2 regions of the Ruegeria sp. CI5 genome follow, and region 2 is predicted to be linked to the other one. Evidence: riboswitches for the same ligand, from Rfam matches in the RefSeq annotation. Region 2 holds a riboswitch; the other holds the start of a gene.
What was found. A riboswitch is a leader RNA that binds a small molecule or an ion and turns the genes downstream of it on or off. The one in region 2 is predicted to bind cobalamin.

Region 1 (7,577 bases), on a different contig from region 2:
CGGATCATCCGCGCCACGCTGGGCACGTTGAAGGACTCGCTGGACGAAAGCATCTCGCGCACCGCGCTGATCCTGGTCGGGCCGGCACTGGCCGGTGAAGGCTTCGACGAAAGCTGTCTGTATTCAAAGACCTATGACCGTCGCTATCGTCCGCAAAGCGCCGACAGCCCGTGGTCGAGCTGGAGTCACGGCGATGACTAACCCGCCCGGACTGCTCATTTCGGCCCCATCCTCGGGGACGGGCAAGACGACCGTGATGCTGGGCCTGCTGCGCGCGCTGGCCGAGGACGGGCTGACGGTGCAGCCTTTCAAGAGCGGTCCCGACTACATCGACCCGGCCTTTCACCGGGCGGCGGCGGGGCGGGCCTCGTTCAACCTTGACAGCTGGGCGATGGGCGCGCCGTTGCTGGGCGCGATTGCGGCGCAGGCCAAAGGTGCCGACATCGTGGTGGCCGAAGGGTCGATGGGCCTGTTCGACGGAGTCGCCAAGCCGGGAGAACTGGGCCACGGGTCAAGCGCCGAGACCGCGCTGCGCATGGGCTGGCCGGTGGTTCTGGTGCTGGATGTGGGTGGTCAGGCGCAATCGGCCGCCGCAACGGCGCTGGGGTTCCGGATGTATAACCCCGACCTGCCCTTTGCCGGCGTGATTCTGAACCGCTGCGCCAGCCCGCGCCACGAACGCCTGACCCGTCTGGGGATGGAGCGCGCGGGCCTGCCGGTTCTGGGCGTCCTGCCCCGACGCGGCGACCTGACCCTGCCCGAGCGGCATCTGGGTCTGATCCAGGCGGTCGAGCACCCCGATCTGGAAAGTGCGATTGCCGGCTACGCGGAATTTCTGCGCGCGCATGTGGATCTGGAGGCGATCAAGAGGGCGGTCTCCTCGGGCCCCGCGGGGCCGTCGTCGGCCGCGCTGCCGCGCCCTCCGGCGCAACGGATCGCACTTGCCCGGGACGCGGCGTTTTCCTTTACCTACCCGCATCTTCTCGAAGGCTGGCGCGCGGCCGGGGCCGAGATCCTGCCCTTCTCTCCGCTGGCGGACGAGGCGCCGGCCCCGGATGCCGATCTGGTCTGGTTGCCCGGCGGGTACCCCGAACTACACGCCGGAACCCTGGCAGCGGCAGAGCGGTTCCTGACCGGCTTGCGCAAACATGCCGAAACGCGGCCCGTGCATGGCGAATGCGGCGGCTACATGGCCCTGGGCGAAGGGCTGATCGACAAGGACGGCACCCGTCACCGGATGGCCGGGCTGCTGGGCCTTGTCACTTCGTACGAGAAGCGCAAATTCAACCTGGGCTATCGCCGGGCCGAGTTGCTGGCCGACATGCCTGGGTTCTCGGCCGGGACCGCGCTGCGAGGGCACGAGTTCCACTATTCCTCGATCGTCGAGCAGCCCGATGCGCCCCTGGCGCGGGTTTTTGACGCCGAAGGTGCCGAAGGCCCGCAGACCGGATCGCGCCGCGGACATGTCACCGGTACTTTCTTCCATCTGATCGCAGAGGCCAGCGCATGAGCGGTTTCGTTTCCTTCATCGGGTCCGGCCCCGGCGACCCGGAGTTGTTGACACTCAAGGCCGTGGACCGGCTGCAGAAGGCCGACGCGGTTCTGTTCGACGATCTCAGCAGCGGGCCGATCCTGAGCCATGCGCGCAAGGACGCCGACCTTGTGGGCGTGGGCAAGCGCGCCGGGCGGCCCTCGCCCAAGCAGGACCATGTCAGCCGCCTGCTGGTGGAATACGCCCAGACCGGCCAACGGATCGTGCGGCTGAAGTCGGGCGATGGCGGCCTGTTCGGGCGGCTCGAGGAGGAACTGGTGGCCCTGCGCGCTGCCGGCATCGCGTACGAGATCATACCGGGCATCCCCTCGGCCATTGCCGCCGCCGCGGCGGCGGGCATCCCGCTGACCCGGCGGCTGACCGCGCGGCGCGTGCAGTTCGTCACCGGCCACGATGTCAGCGGGAAGCTTCCCGAGGACTTGAACCTGCCCGCGCTGGCCGACCCGGGTGCGACGACGGTGGTGTTCATGGGCAAGCGCACCTTTCCACTGCTAGCCGGCGCGCTGCACGCGCATGGGCTGCCTCTGGATACCCCCGCGCTGATGGCCGAGTCGGTCTCGACGCCAGAGCAATCGCTGCACCGGTCCACCGTCGGTGCCTTGGCCGAGCGCCTGGGCTCCGAGATCGGTACCGCGCCGGCGCTGATCCTATATGGTCCGCTGGCGGAGAGCGACGATGATTGATCTGGTCTTGATCGGGATCGGCACCGGCAACCCGGACCACGTGACCTTTCAGGGCGCGCAGGCGATCCGCACGGCCGATCTGATCCTGATCCCGCGCAAGGGCGCCAACAAGGCCGATCTGGCCGGGGTGCGCGAGGAAATCATCCGCAAGGTCACCGACACACCGCCCCAAATCGCCTATTTCGACATCCCCGAGCGCCGGTCGCAGGATGGCTACCTGCGCGGCGTGGATGAATGGCACGACTCAATCGCCCTGCGCTGGCATGAGGCGATGGCCCGTCACCCCGAGGCGCGCACCGTCGCCCTGCTGATCTGGGGCGACCCGTCGCTCTATGACAGCTCGCTGCGAATCGCGGCGCGGCTGGACCCGCAGCCGAACACGACGGTGATCCCCGGCATCACGGCGCTGCAGGCGCTGACGGCGGCCCATGCCATGCCGATCAACGAGATCGGCGCGCCCTATCTGGTCACTACAGGCCGACGCATCCGCGACGAGGGCTGGCCCAGCGCTGCGGATACGGTTGCGGTGATGCTCGATGGCGAATGTTCGTTCCAGACTTTGGACATGGCCGATTTTGACATCTGGTGGGGGGCGTACGTGGGTATGCCCGAGCAGATCCTGATCAAAGGTCCGCTGGCGGATGTGGCCGACGAGATTCTCCGCACCCGCGCCGAGGCCCGCGCCCGGCACGGGTGGATCATGGACATCTACATTCTGAAAAAGCGCGGGAATTGATGCGAAAGGTCGCAAATGGCGATTGCGCCACAGCGGCATTCACGTCTAAATGGACGGGTCTGGTCCTGCCGGAGACATCCGGATGCTAAGAGGGAATTTGGTGCGGCCTGCGCGCAGGTCAAATCCAAAGCCGCCCCCGCGACTGTAAGCGGTGAGCCCTGTTCAACCAGCCACTCCCGATCCGTTCGGGGGGAAGGCGAACAGAGGCGCTGACCCGCAAGCCAGGAGACCTGCCAGGCGAACAATGAAACACCGGCCGTCGGGTGCGGCGGCACAGGAGGACAGAAAATGACGACACAAACGCAAACCGCATCAACGGCACGCGCTGGCATTCTTTCGGCAGTGTTCGCGGCAGCCCTGGGCCTGGGGATCATCACCCTGGCCGGTCACGTTCAGGCATCGGCGCTGCATGACGCCGCCCATGACGTGCGCCACGCAACCGGCTTCCCCTGCCACTAAACAATGTTCAGTCGCATTCTGACCAGCGCGTTGTTCGCTGGTGCTGCAGCCGGGTTGATCGTCGCCCTGCTGCAGTTGGTATTCGTGCAGCCTGTGTTGCTGCATGCTGAACTGTATGAATCCGGAGAGTTGGTGCATTTCGGAGCCGAAGCCGTCTCGGCCCATCCCGAACTGCCGGGCATGTTCTCGGACCTGACCCGCGACGGGCTGAGCGTGGTGTTCACCATGCTGACCTATACCGGCTATGCGCTGGTTCTGGTCGCCCTGATGTCGCTGGCCGAAGCCCAGGGCCACCCGGTTGACGGGCGCACGGGCGTGCTGTGGGGCCTTGCCGGTTTCATCGCCTTTCACCTGGCGCCGGGCTTCACCCTGGCCCCCGAGGTTCCGGGCGTTGCCGCAGCCGATGTGTTTGCGCGGCAGATCTGGTGGTGGGCAACCGTCGCGGCTGCTGGTGTGGCCATGTGGCTGGTCGCCTTTGGTGGCAACATCGTCAGCTATCTGGTTGCGGCCGTGCTGTTGATGGCCCCGCACCTGATCGGCGCGCCGGAACCCGACGTGTTCACCGGGCCGGTTCCGACCGAGATCGGGGCCCTGTTCGCAGCACGCGCCTTTGGCGTCGGCCTTGTGGCCTGGGTGCTGCTGGGTTCGTTTGCCGGGTATTTCTGGCAAAGCGAGGGCAAGCGCGTCGAAGCCGCGGCCTGATCCCCAAAATCCCACGACCCGCCGGCGCCCAACCGGCGGGTCATTTGCTTTTCAAGGAAACAAGATGACACGCTCGCTTGCTCTTTTTGCGATCGGTCTGGTCTTTGGCGGGGGTGCCGGGTTCGTGCTGGCTGCAGCCAACGGCGTCACCTTCGACGGCCACGACCATTCCGACCCCGCTCAACATGGCGGCCACCACGTCGAGGCCATGGCCCATGACCATAGCACCGCCATCAACCTGCCCGCCGGACCGGACGCGCCGGGGCTGGAGATCGCCGTCACCCCCGACCCGATGGCGGGTTGGAACCTGCATGTGATGCCAAAAAACTTCCGCTTCTCGCCTGAGAATGCCTCATTGACGGACAAGCCCGGCGAAGGCCATGCGCATGTCTATGTGAACGGCGTCAAGCTGGCGCGGCTTTATGGCAACTGGATGCACATCCCAGACCTGCCCAAGGGCGAAGCCACCATCGAGGTCTCGCTGAACGCCAACAGCCACAGCCCGCTGGCCGTGGATGGGGTGCCTGTCAGCGCGTCCGTCACGGTTCAGGTGGACTGAAACGCGGGGATCCGCGCCCGCAGACACAAGCGAAGCCGCCCGCACGGCCGGGCGTCTTCGATCCAGCCATTCGGACTGTTCAGAATGGTCCGACAGGTCGCCGCAATGTCATCGGCATCTGCAACCGGATCGATCCCTGAAAACACGTAAGACGCCAGGCTTTCCCCCTGCATCGCAACCACGGTCGGCTCGTCGCAGCCGCTGAAACAGGCGTGCTCGGCGATCTCGACCTGCCCGTCCAGTCCCGCAACGCGCAGGGCGTCCGATACGGCCTGACGCTCGGCCAGCAAGTCGCGCTCGCCCGCGCAGCTGCTGCAGATCAAAACACGCATGCCACTCGCCTGCCTTTTCCGTTTCACACTGTCGCTTGTGCGGGTTTCGCACCCCCGGCGCAAGCCCGCCACCCACGATATTGTGACTGTACGCAGCCGGGAATTCGGGAAGACTCGGGTAAACCATGACCTGGAGAGCCCGTGATGAAACATCTTGTGTTTTTTCTCGGCCTGCTGGCGCTTCCCGCGCTGGCGGCCGATATCGAACCCAGGCCGGGTTGGGCCGTCCACCCGACGACCAAGACCCATGACGCGCTGGTGGCCGACACGATCGCGGCGGTCAAGGCAAACGGTCTGATCGTGGTCACGCAGGCCGGGCCGACCAAGGCCGCCGCCGCGCGCGGCATCACCATTCCGGGCAATCGGGTGATCGGGGTCTTCAACAACGACTATGCGGTGCGGATTCTGGAACAATCGGTGCCCGCGATGATCGAGGCGCCGATCCGCCTGTACGTCACGGAAAACGAGGACGGGACCGCGACGCTGTCCTACAAGACGCCCAGCCTAGTCTTTGCCCCCTACACCGGCGGCTCCGACGCCTTGCCCGCGATTGCCGAAGAGTTGGACGCCAAATTCGCCGCCATCGCCGATTTGGCTGTCAAATAGTCACACTGGCGTGATGCGGCTTGCGCCGGCCCGGAACCTCCGCAATCTGCTGCGCAACGGAACTTACGGAGCTTGTTCGATGCAGGACCTGTCCCCCCGCGCTGCGGACCTTCTGGCGCAACGGCTGTACGAGGCCGGGTGCCGCCACGCCTTCGGCATGCCCGGGGGCGAGGTGTTGACCCTGGTCGATGCGCTGGAACAGGCCGGGATCACCTTTCACCTGACCAAGCACGAAAACTCGGCCGGTTTCATGGCCGAGGCGGTGCACCACCGCGACGGCGCGCCGGCGGTTCTGGTGGCGACTCTGGGTCCTGGGGCCATGAACGGCATCAATGTCGTGGCCAACGCGCTGCAGGACCGGGTGCCGATGATCGTGCTGACCGGCTGCGTCGATGCCGACGAGGCGCTGACCTACACCCATCAGGTCATGGATCATGCGCAGGTCTATCGCTCGATCACCAAGGGTACGTTCACCCTGACGGCCAAGGGCGCCGACATCATCGCCGACAAAGCGGTGTCGCTGGCCACGCAGGCGCGACCGGGGCCGGTGCATATCGACGTACCGATCTCGGTCGCCGATACCCGGGTGTCTATCGCCAAGCGCCGACGGCTGACCCGGGCCGCCCGCGTCGCGCCCGAGGGCACATGCCTGGAGAAGGCCCGCCGCTGGGTGGCCGAGGCCGAGCGTCCGCTGGCGATCATCGGGCTGGACGTGCTGTATGACGACTCGCGCAGCGTGGTGCGGGCGTTTCTGGAACATTTCGGCATCCCGTTCGTCACGACCTACAAGGCCAAGGGCGTGGTGCCCGAGGATCACCCGCTGTGCCTGGGGGGCGCGGGGCTGTCGCCCTTGGCCGACACGCAGCTTGTGCCGCTGGTCGAACAGGCCGACCTGATCCTGTGCCTGGGCTATGACCCCATCGAAATGCGCCCCGGCTGGCGCGAGATCTGGGACCCGGACGAGAAACGCGTGATCGACATCTCGGCCGTGGTGAATGACCACTACATGCATCAGGCGGGGCTGAACCTGGTGGCCGATACCGGCGCCACGCTTGAGGCGATCGCCAAGGGCAACCCCGCCCGCCCGACCTGGCCCCAAGGCCAGCCGGCGCAGGCCAAAGCCGCCTTGGCCGCAGCCTTTCCGACCGATGACGACTGGGGCCCCGCCGCCGTGATCGCGGAGGCTCGCGATACCCTGCCCCCCGAAACCTTGGCCACCGCAGACAGCGGCGCGCACCGCATCCTTCTCAGCCAGATGTGGCAGTGCCCGGAGCCGCGCGGCCTGATCCAGTCTTCGGCGCTGTGCACGATGGGCTGCGCCGTTCCGATGGCGATCGGCCTGAAACTGGCCGAACCCGACCGCCCGGTCATCAGCTTTTCCGGCGATGCCGGGTTCCTGATGGTGGCCGGTGAGTTGTCGACCGCCTCGGAAATGGGAGGAAACCCGATCTTTCTGGTCTTTGTCGATGCCAGCCTGGCACTGATCGAACTGAAGCAGCGCCAGCGCCAGATGGGCAACCGGGGCGTCGATTTCGACCGGCATGACTATGCCGCGATGGGCCGGGCGTTCGGCGGCAACGGCCACACCGTGCGCAACCGTGCCGAACTGCGCGCTGCGCTGAAGGCCGCGATGGCCGCCGACACGTTAACCGTGATCGCCGCCGAGATCGACCGCGGAGGCTATGATGGCCGCATCTGACGGGCCGCTGAAGGGCGTCAAGGTTCTGGATTTGTCGCGCATTCTGGCCGGCCCGACCTGCACGCAGCTGCTTGGCGATCTGGGCGCCAGCGTGATCAAGGTGGAAAACCCGGCCACCGGTGGCGACGATACCCGCCAGTGGGGGCCGCCCTATGTCACCGATGCGGATGGCAACCCGACCGATCAGAGCGCCTATTTCATGGCCGCGAACCGCAACAAGAAGTCCGTCGCCATCGATATCGCCACGCC
Region 2 (7,577 bases):
TCGTTGTTCCTGAAAACCGCGCTTGCGGGCGGGTCAGGCGATCAATCGCGGCCAAACGGCACTGCTGCGCCGGGCGAAGGCGCCGATATGACCGATTTCGGACAGCCCGAAATCCTTGGGATCCAACAAGTGCCGACGGGCGGTCGGACCATAGAGTTCAGCCAGCCGCCAGACGGCGGGCGGTGGCACTGTCTGGTCATCCTCGAACGCAATGATATCCGCCGCGGCGTTCGCCCGGCTCCAATCCGCCTGGGGAAGCGTGTCTCCCAATTCGGGCAGATAGCTGGTGGGCGATGTGCACCACTTGCGCCATTGCCAATAGACGCCAGCCGGCAAGTCGGCTCCGAATCCCAGTAGTTTCCCTGGCAGGAACCCCAGCAGATGCACCAGAGGTGGCACATGGCCATACCAGAACAAAGTCGCCAAGCCCTTGTAGGGCCACGGGTGATCGGCCACCGTCACCAAACCTGCGCACACACAGATCATCCGGTCGATCTGTTCGATTTCCGGTTGCAGCGGACCCAGCATTCCACCGACCGAATGCCCGATCACCCACAGTTTTGCCCGCGGATAGCGACGGCGCATCTCGGCACGCGCTGCGGGCATGTCGATCAGCGCCCAGTCCGCCATCGTGGCCTTCGAGTCTTTCAGCCGCCCGGTCAGCGAATGCTCGAAATCCCGGTAATCATATGTCAGGCAAGCCATACCGCGCTCGGCGGCCAGCCAGCGAGCAAAGTGCTGATAGTAGTCACGTGGCACTCCTGTTGCGCCGTTCAGCACAACAACGGTTTGCGGCTCGACCGCCGGAGTGTAAAGCCGCGCCGCCAGCTGGGTCTGGCCCGACGGAAACTTAAAGTCTTCCACGTCAACCGCGTGCTGCGAATCCAACATCTTTGCCTCCAAACACTCTGGACCGATCGGTCTAATACTTTGTGTCTGGACCAATTGGTCTAGGCCTGTCAATATTTGGCCTGCATGACCCAACGTCCACCAAACACCAAAGATCGCCTGATCGTGACTGCCGCCCGACTGTTCCAGCGCTCGGGCTATAACGGTGTCGGTCTGGCGGAATTGCTGGCCGAAGCGCAAGCCCCCAAGGGTTCGCTTTATCACCATTTTCCAAAGGGCAAGCCGGATCTGGCCCTGGCGGCGGCCAGTTGGGCCTCGGACGGGATGTTGAGCATGATCGCTGCGGCATTCAACGACGCCGCGGATTTTCGCGACGGGGTCACCACTCTGTGCCACAAAATCGCGAAGCTGTTCGACACCTCGGTCCAATGGGAGACCTGCCCGATCGCCGCCACCCTTTTCGAAAGCCCCGACAACCGCGCGTTTCGGGAACATGCCGACCGTCTGTATGAAAGCTGGATCATCGAAGTTCGAAATCACGCCGCGCGGTTCGGAGTTTCCGACCCTGAAAATGCTGCGGACACCCTGTTCATCGTAATGCAGGGCGGCTGGCAATTGGCCCGTGCCCGCAGGGATTCGAATGTGCTGCGCAGACTGCCTGATCTGTTCCCTTGGGACTCACTCCGGCAACCGGGCTGAAACCGTCTTGACTCGATCCCGGGTACACCGCTAGCGATGAGGGGATGGTTCCCGTGCCGTTTCGGTCCGGGATGAAAAGGGAACACGGTGCGGTCCAACCCGGAACTCCGGAGCGGACCAAGGCCGCGACTGCCCCCGCAACTGTAGGCGGAGAGCGATGCCGAAAAACCACTGACCGCAAGGTTGGGAAGGTCGGCAAAGCAAAGACCCGCAAGTCAGGAGACCTGCCATCAAACGTGAAACCGAAACTCGGACGGGGTGTCCGGGCAGGGTCTGGCCTTGAAACCGGCGTCTGTCCAAATCCACCCCGCCCAGCGCGCGGAGGGCGCAACATGATTTGGAAGACCGATACCCATGAATTCGCGGCAACAATCTGCCAGCGCACCGGAAAGAGCTGCCCGGCACTGGCGCGCATGGCACGGGCCATCGCGCAGGCAATGGCGACGGCGCAGGCGGCAACATCCCCCGACTTCCAAGTGGAAGGCAGCAGCGAACTGGCCCATTGCGAACATGGCTGCACGGCGCGGTTCGATGCACGTCCCGAACGGATCCGCGTGTATTGCGGAGCGGCCGCCGACACACCGTCCGGCTGCCTTGATACCTACGCCGACATGCTGTTTGACGACCAGAGCGACGCCCTGCCTGCGCAGGTCATCAGTGATCGACCCTGTGCGATGCTGCAGGCCACGGCGATCATGCCCGTGGTCAGGGCCGAGCGCGAGTTCCGCGCAACCGCCTGAATGTCAGGTCGCCAGTGCCTCGCGCGCTGGGGCGACGGCCCAGTCCATCTGAGCATCAGTCTCAACCGCGCAGGGGCGTACGGCCCGCAGGCGTTTCAGGGCCTGTTCCGGCTGCTCGCCGCTCTCGATCATCAAGCGCAGAACAACCATGCCAGACCGCCCACAACCGCCCCGGCAGTGGACCAGTACCCGCCCGCCGCCCGACAGCGCATGGCGGGCGGCGGCGCTGACTTCGGGCCATCGGCCGGATATCTCGGTCGACGGCGCCGAGAAGTCGGCGACCGGAAGATGCGCCCACCGACAGGCGCGCCGATGAATGTCACAGCCCAATTCGCCCGCACCCACAGAAACCAGTTCGGCAAGGGTTGTCATCGAAATCACCAGCCCCGGCGCCCAGGCTGAAATCAGGTCCAGGTCTCCCTCATAGTCGCCGCCACCGCCGGGAACCGAGGTCAGGGCCAGCGTACCGCCGCCCACCTGCAATGCATGAACCACAAGATTTGTCATCAGACGTTCCCCCCGAAACTGGCTGATTGAACTTGATCCGCGCAGTATGCCTCACACCGCGCGCTCGCCAAAGCGAAAAACCTGCACCGGTGCTGTGGACGCGGGGCACCTGGAACTCTACCCTGCATCGTCAGTACGAATCCGTCAGAGCAGACATGACCACACAGTCCAGCCCCGCCTATCAGGTTCTCGCCCGAAAATACCGCCCGGAAACCTTTGCCGACCTGGTCGGTCAGGATGCCATGGTGCGCACGCTGAAAAACGCGTTCGAGGCGGACCGGATCGCGCAGGCCTTCATCATGACCGGCATCCGCGGCACCGGCAAGACGACCACGGCCCGGATCATCGCCAAGGGCATGAACTGCATCGGACCCGACGGCAATGGCGGCCCAACGACCGAACCCTGCGGCCAGTGCGAGCATTGCGTGGCCATCATGGAAGGTCGCCATGTGGACGTGCTGGAAATGGACGCCGCCAGCCGCACCGGCGTGAACGACATCCGAGAGATCATCGACAGCGTGCGCTATCGCGCCGCCAGCGCGCGGTACAAGATCTACATCATCGACGAAGTCCACATGCTGTCGACCAGCGCCTTCAACGCGCTGTTGAAAACGCTGGAGGAACCGCCCGAGCATGTGAAATTCATCTTCGCCACGACCGAGATCCGCAAGGTTCCGGTCACCGTGCTGTCGCGCTGCCAACGGTTCGACCTGCGCCGGATCGAGCCCGAAGTGATGATCGGCCTGCTGCGCAAGATCGCCACCGCCGAGGGCGCGGAAATCTCGGATGACGCGCTGGCACTGATCACCCGCGCCGCCGAAGGCTCGGCCCGGGATGCGACCTCGCTGCTGGATCAGGCAATCAGCCATGGTGCCGGCGAAACCACCGCCGACCAGGTGCGCGCGATGCTGGGACTGGCCGACCGGGGCCGCGTGCTGGACCTGATGGACATGATCCTGCGCGGCGATGCGGCCGGGGCCCTGACCGAACTGGGCGCGCAATATGCCGAGGGCGCCGACCCGCTGGCGGTGTTGCGCGATCTGGCCGAAATCACGCATTGGGTCTCGGTGGTAAAGATCACCCCCGACGCAGCCGAAGATCCCACCGTATCGCCCGATGAACGCACCCGCGGCCAGCAGATGGCCGAGGCGCTGCCGATGCGGGCGCTGACCCGGATGTGGCAGATGCTGCTGAAGGCACTAGAGGAAGTCTCGGCCGCCCCCAACGCCATGATGGCCGCGGAAATGGCGGTGATCCGCCTGACCCATGTGGCCGATCTGCCCAGCCCGGAAGAGTTGATCAAGCGCCTTCAGGACAGCCCTCCGCCGCCCGTCGGCGGGCCGGGGGGCGGCGTTCCGGTTGCCGGCAACACCGCCCCGCCCGTGACCGCGACGGCCTCGGCCCATGCGCCCACCCCGCGCGGTGTGGGCGGCGCGCCCACGGCGGCGTTGGCCCAAGACGTGCAGACCGCGCTGGCGCGTTATCCAACGTTTGAGCATGTGGTCGAGCTGATCCGCTCCAACCGTGACGTGAAGCTGCTGGTCGAGGTCGAGAACGGCGTCCGCCTCGTCTCGTACCAGCCGGGCCGGATCGAGTTCACGCCCACCGAAAAGGCGCCCACCGACCTGGCCGCGCGGCTCGGGTCCGCGCTGCAGCGCTGGACCGGCAATCGCTGGGCGGTCTCGATCGTCTCGGACGGGGACGCGCCCACCATCGCCGAACTGCGCGACGCGGCCGAGCTGGCGCTGAAGGCCAAGGCCGAAGAACACCCTTTGGTTCAGGCGGTTCTGACACAGTTCCCCAAGGCCCGCATCACCCGGATTGAAACACCCGAGAACCGTGCGGCCAAGGTCGAAACCGAAGCCCTGCCCGAGGTCGAAAACGAATGGGACCCGTTCGAGGAAGACTGATCATCCGCGCAGAAGGCGCGCTGCCCTTGTGAAGGACGCAGACGGCCCGTATTTAGGCCGCAAATCGAATGACAGGAGACATACAGATGCTCAAAGGACTCGGCGGTCTGGGCGACATGGCCAAGATGATGAAATCCGCGCAGGAACTGCAGACCAAGATGGCGCAGATGCAGGAAGAGCTGAACACCATCATGGTCGTCGGCGAATCCGGCGCGGGCCTGGTCAAGGCCACGGCCTCGGCCAAGGGCGAACTGAAAGGTCTGGACATCGACCCCTCGATTTTCAACAGCGACGACAAGGAAGTGGTCGAGGACCTGATCCTGGCCGCCATCAAGGACGCGCAGACCAAAGCCGCCGAGCGGTCGCAGGAAGAAATGGCCAAGCTGACCGAAAGCATGGGCCTGCCGGCGGACATCAAGCTGCCGTTCTGATCTTCGCCCCTCAAACCCCCGCCGCCAAAGCCACGCAGGACAGGCCATGAGTTCGAACAGTGACATCGACGCCCTGATCGATCTGATGGCCAAGCTGCCGGGGCTGGGACCGCGCTCGGCCCGGCGGGCGGTGCTGCACCTGATCCGCAAACGCGCCCTGCTGCTGACGCCGTTGTCGGACGCCATGCAGCAGGTCGCCGCCACCGCACGCGAATGCCTGAACTGCGGCAACGTGGGCACCACCGACATCTGCGACATCTGCAATTCCGAAGACCGCGCCACCGGTGAGCTGTGCGTGGTCGAAGACGTGGCCGACCTGTGGGCGATGGAACGCGCGGGCGTGTTCAAAGGCCGCTACCATGTGCTGGGCGGAACGCTCTCGGCGCTGGACGGCGTCGGCCCGGAAGACCTGCGCATCCCCCGCCTGCGCGACCGCGTCACCGCCGAAAACATCACGGAAGTAATCCTGGCCCTGAACGCCACCGTCGACGGGCAGACCACGGCCCATTACATTGCAGATCAGTTGGAAGGACAGGTCCGCCTGACCTCGCTGGCGCAGGGCGTGCCGATCGGGGGCGAGCTGGACTATCTGGATGACGGGACCATCACCGCAGCGCTGCGGGCGCGGAAAGAACTGTAGCCGCCGCGTGCTGCCTGCAAGCAGCACGCTCTCGCCCCTCCTCGATTGCAAGGTACCACTTTACCCATCGGTCAGGTGTAGGCACCCGACGAGTAGGTCAATTCATAGGAATGGCTGTAGATCTCGAAGACTATCCCGAACGGATCCTCGACATAGACCATGCGGTAGGGTTTCTCGCCGGGGTAGTAGTATCGGATAGGCATGCGTTGTTTCCCGCCGGCCGCCACGATTTTTTCCACCAAGCCTTCGACATCAGGATCCTGGACGCAGAAATGGAACGTCCCGTTCCTGCGAAAGTCGATGTTGTTTTCCGGCGCGTAGTTTCCATCAAACTCAAAAAGCTCGATCCCGATACGATCGGCGGTCGCCAGATGCGCGATACGCAGTTTTTTCCAATTCGGGCCAAACACGTCCGTGCACATCACGCCGATGTCCGTGTCATCCTCGACCACGTCGGTTGGCGGCATGATCACGTAAAATCCCAAAACCTCGGAATAGAATTTCACGGCTTCGTCCACGTTCGGGACGGACAACCCGATGTGAGAGAATGTTCTTGGATGTTGAGGCATGGCTTGCTCCTTGGTCTATTGGGCAAGACGTATTTTGCAACGTCCTTGTTTCAAGCGCCCGCCCCACAAGGCAAAGCCGTGTTGTTCCATGCACATAGATCATCATGCACTGCTGCCGAGGCCTAGAATGATCTTTCCGTCGACCCCGCACCGTGTACTATGCCCTAGCCTGACCCATTTGATATCGGAACCCGCCATGAAACGCCTTCTCGCCCTGACCTTCGCCGCCTTCACCGCCACTTCCGCGTGGTCACAGCAACTGGTCGACAAGGGGTTCGTCGAAGGCTGGAACATCATGATGGACCCCAATCTGGGCAACGGCTGTCTGATCCAGACGGTGTATCAGGACCTGTCCGTGGTGCGCCTGGGCTACGATGCGCTGGACAATCGGGGCTATTTCACCGTTTTCCACAAGGGGTGGGGCAACATCGAGCCCGGCAAATCCTATCCGATCCGGTTCGAGCTGGACGGCAAGAGCTTTGACGCCACAGCCATCGGGTTCAAGCAGGATCGGGTGCCCGGTGCGACCGTGTTCTTCACCGACCGGAACTTTGTTGCAGCCATCGCCCAGAACAAGACGATGACGATCTACAACCCCGCAGGCGAGCGGGTTTTGGCGATCGATCTGAAGGGCACCGCCAAGGCATTGGACTATGCGCGGGACTGCCAGAACAAGAAGCTCTAGCGAATCGGATCGAACAACGCATCCGAAGCGGTGCAGTCCCGGATCACGTCCCGCCCACAGGGCACCGGGTCCAGATCACGTGACAGACAGACGCGCACTTCTTCGATGTAACCGTGCTTGCAAGTGACGGTGATCATGTCCGGCTCGAGCCTTGGATTGGCACTGAGGAAGGCATCCTCGACCACGCGCGCCGGCAGTTTCACGGCTTTGTCCAATTTGCGAAACACCGGCGGTCGGGTAATGCGCTCATAAGCCTGCCGGGACAGCTCGTAATAGTCCACCGCAGACAGGCCCGAACAGGTGCCGTGTTTCTTCCACTGGTGCCAGGCCAGGCCCGAACTGCCTTGAATATCTTCCATCTGTCGGGTCATCGCGCGGGACGGCGGTGCTTTGGCTGTCGGGCAATAGGACGGCCAGCCCTGGTGATATTGCGGCCACAATCCGTGCAGGATCCAGCCGTGATCGTGGCGCGCATCGCACTGGTCGGATCCGCGCGCGTCGCCTTCGCGGGCGCACCAGTTGGGCGACCAGCTCAGCGACAGGACGT

Region 1: linked by a shared signal. The riboswitch ahead of ACR0BA_RS00410 (CbtB domain-containing protein) and the one ahead of ACR0BA_RS10925 (hypothetical protein) in region 2 are both predicted to bind cobalamin.

Annotation. Positions count from the first base shown of each region.
Region 1 is NZ_JBQFQN010000001.1:85,928-93,504, reverse strand. Features, by position in the region: gene cobM (precorrin-4 C(11)-methyltransferase) at 1-201, shown strand, start outside; gene ACR0BA_RS00425 (cobyrinic acid a,c-diamide synthase CobB) at 194-1,510, shown strand; gene cobA (uroporphyrinogen-III C-methyltransferase) at 1,507-2,235, shown strand; gene cobF (precorrin-6A synthase (deacetylating)) at 2,228-2,971, shown strand; cobalamin riboswitch at 3,015-3,223, shown strand; gene ACR0BA_RS00410 (CbtB domain-containing protein) at 3,260-3,430, shown strand; gene ACR0BA_RS00405 (CbtA family protein) at 3,434-4,132, shown strand; gene ACR0BA_RS00400 (hypothetical protein) at 4,197-4,691, shown strand; gene ACR0BA_RS00395 (DUF1636 family protein) at 4,679-5,023, opposite strand; gene ACR0BA_RS00390 (DUF302 domain-containing protein) at 5,168-5,629, shown strand; gene ACR0BA_RS00385 (thiamine pyrophosphate-binding protein) at 5,709-7,328, shown strand; gene ACR0BA_RS00380 (CaiB/BaiF CoA transferase family protein) at 7,315-7,577, shown strand, end outside.
Region 2 is NZ_JBQFQN010000003.1:49,604-57,180, forward strand. Features, by position in the region: gene ACR0BA_RS10915 (alpha/beta hydrolase family protein) at 34-891, opposite strand; gene ACR0BA_RS10920 (TetR/AcrR family transcriptional regulator) at 1,015-1,548, shown strand; cobalamin riboswitch at 1,579-1,794, shown strand; gene ACR0BA_RS10925 (hypothetical protein) at 1,881-2,288, shown strand; gene ACR0BA_RS10930 (protein-tyrosine phosphatase family protein) at 2,292-2,795, opposite strand; gene ACR0BA_RS10935 (DNA polymerase III subunit gamma/tau) at 2,951-4,705, shown strand; gene ACR0BA_RS10940 (YbaB/EbfC family nucleoid-associated protein) at 4,792-5,136, shown strand; gene recR (recombination mediator RecR) at 5,183-5,776, shown strand; gene ACR0BA_RS10950 (lactoylglutathione lyase family protein) at 5,848-6,345, opposite strand; gene ACR0BA_RS10955 (hypothetical protein) at 6,542-7,030, shown strand; gene ACR0BA_RS10960 (ribonuclease T2 family protein) at 7,027-7,577, opposite strand, start outside.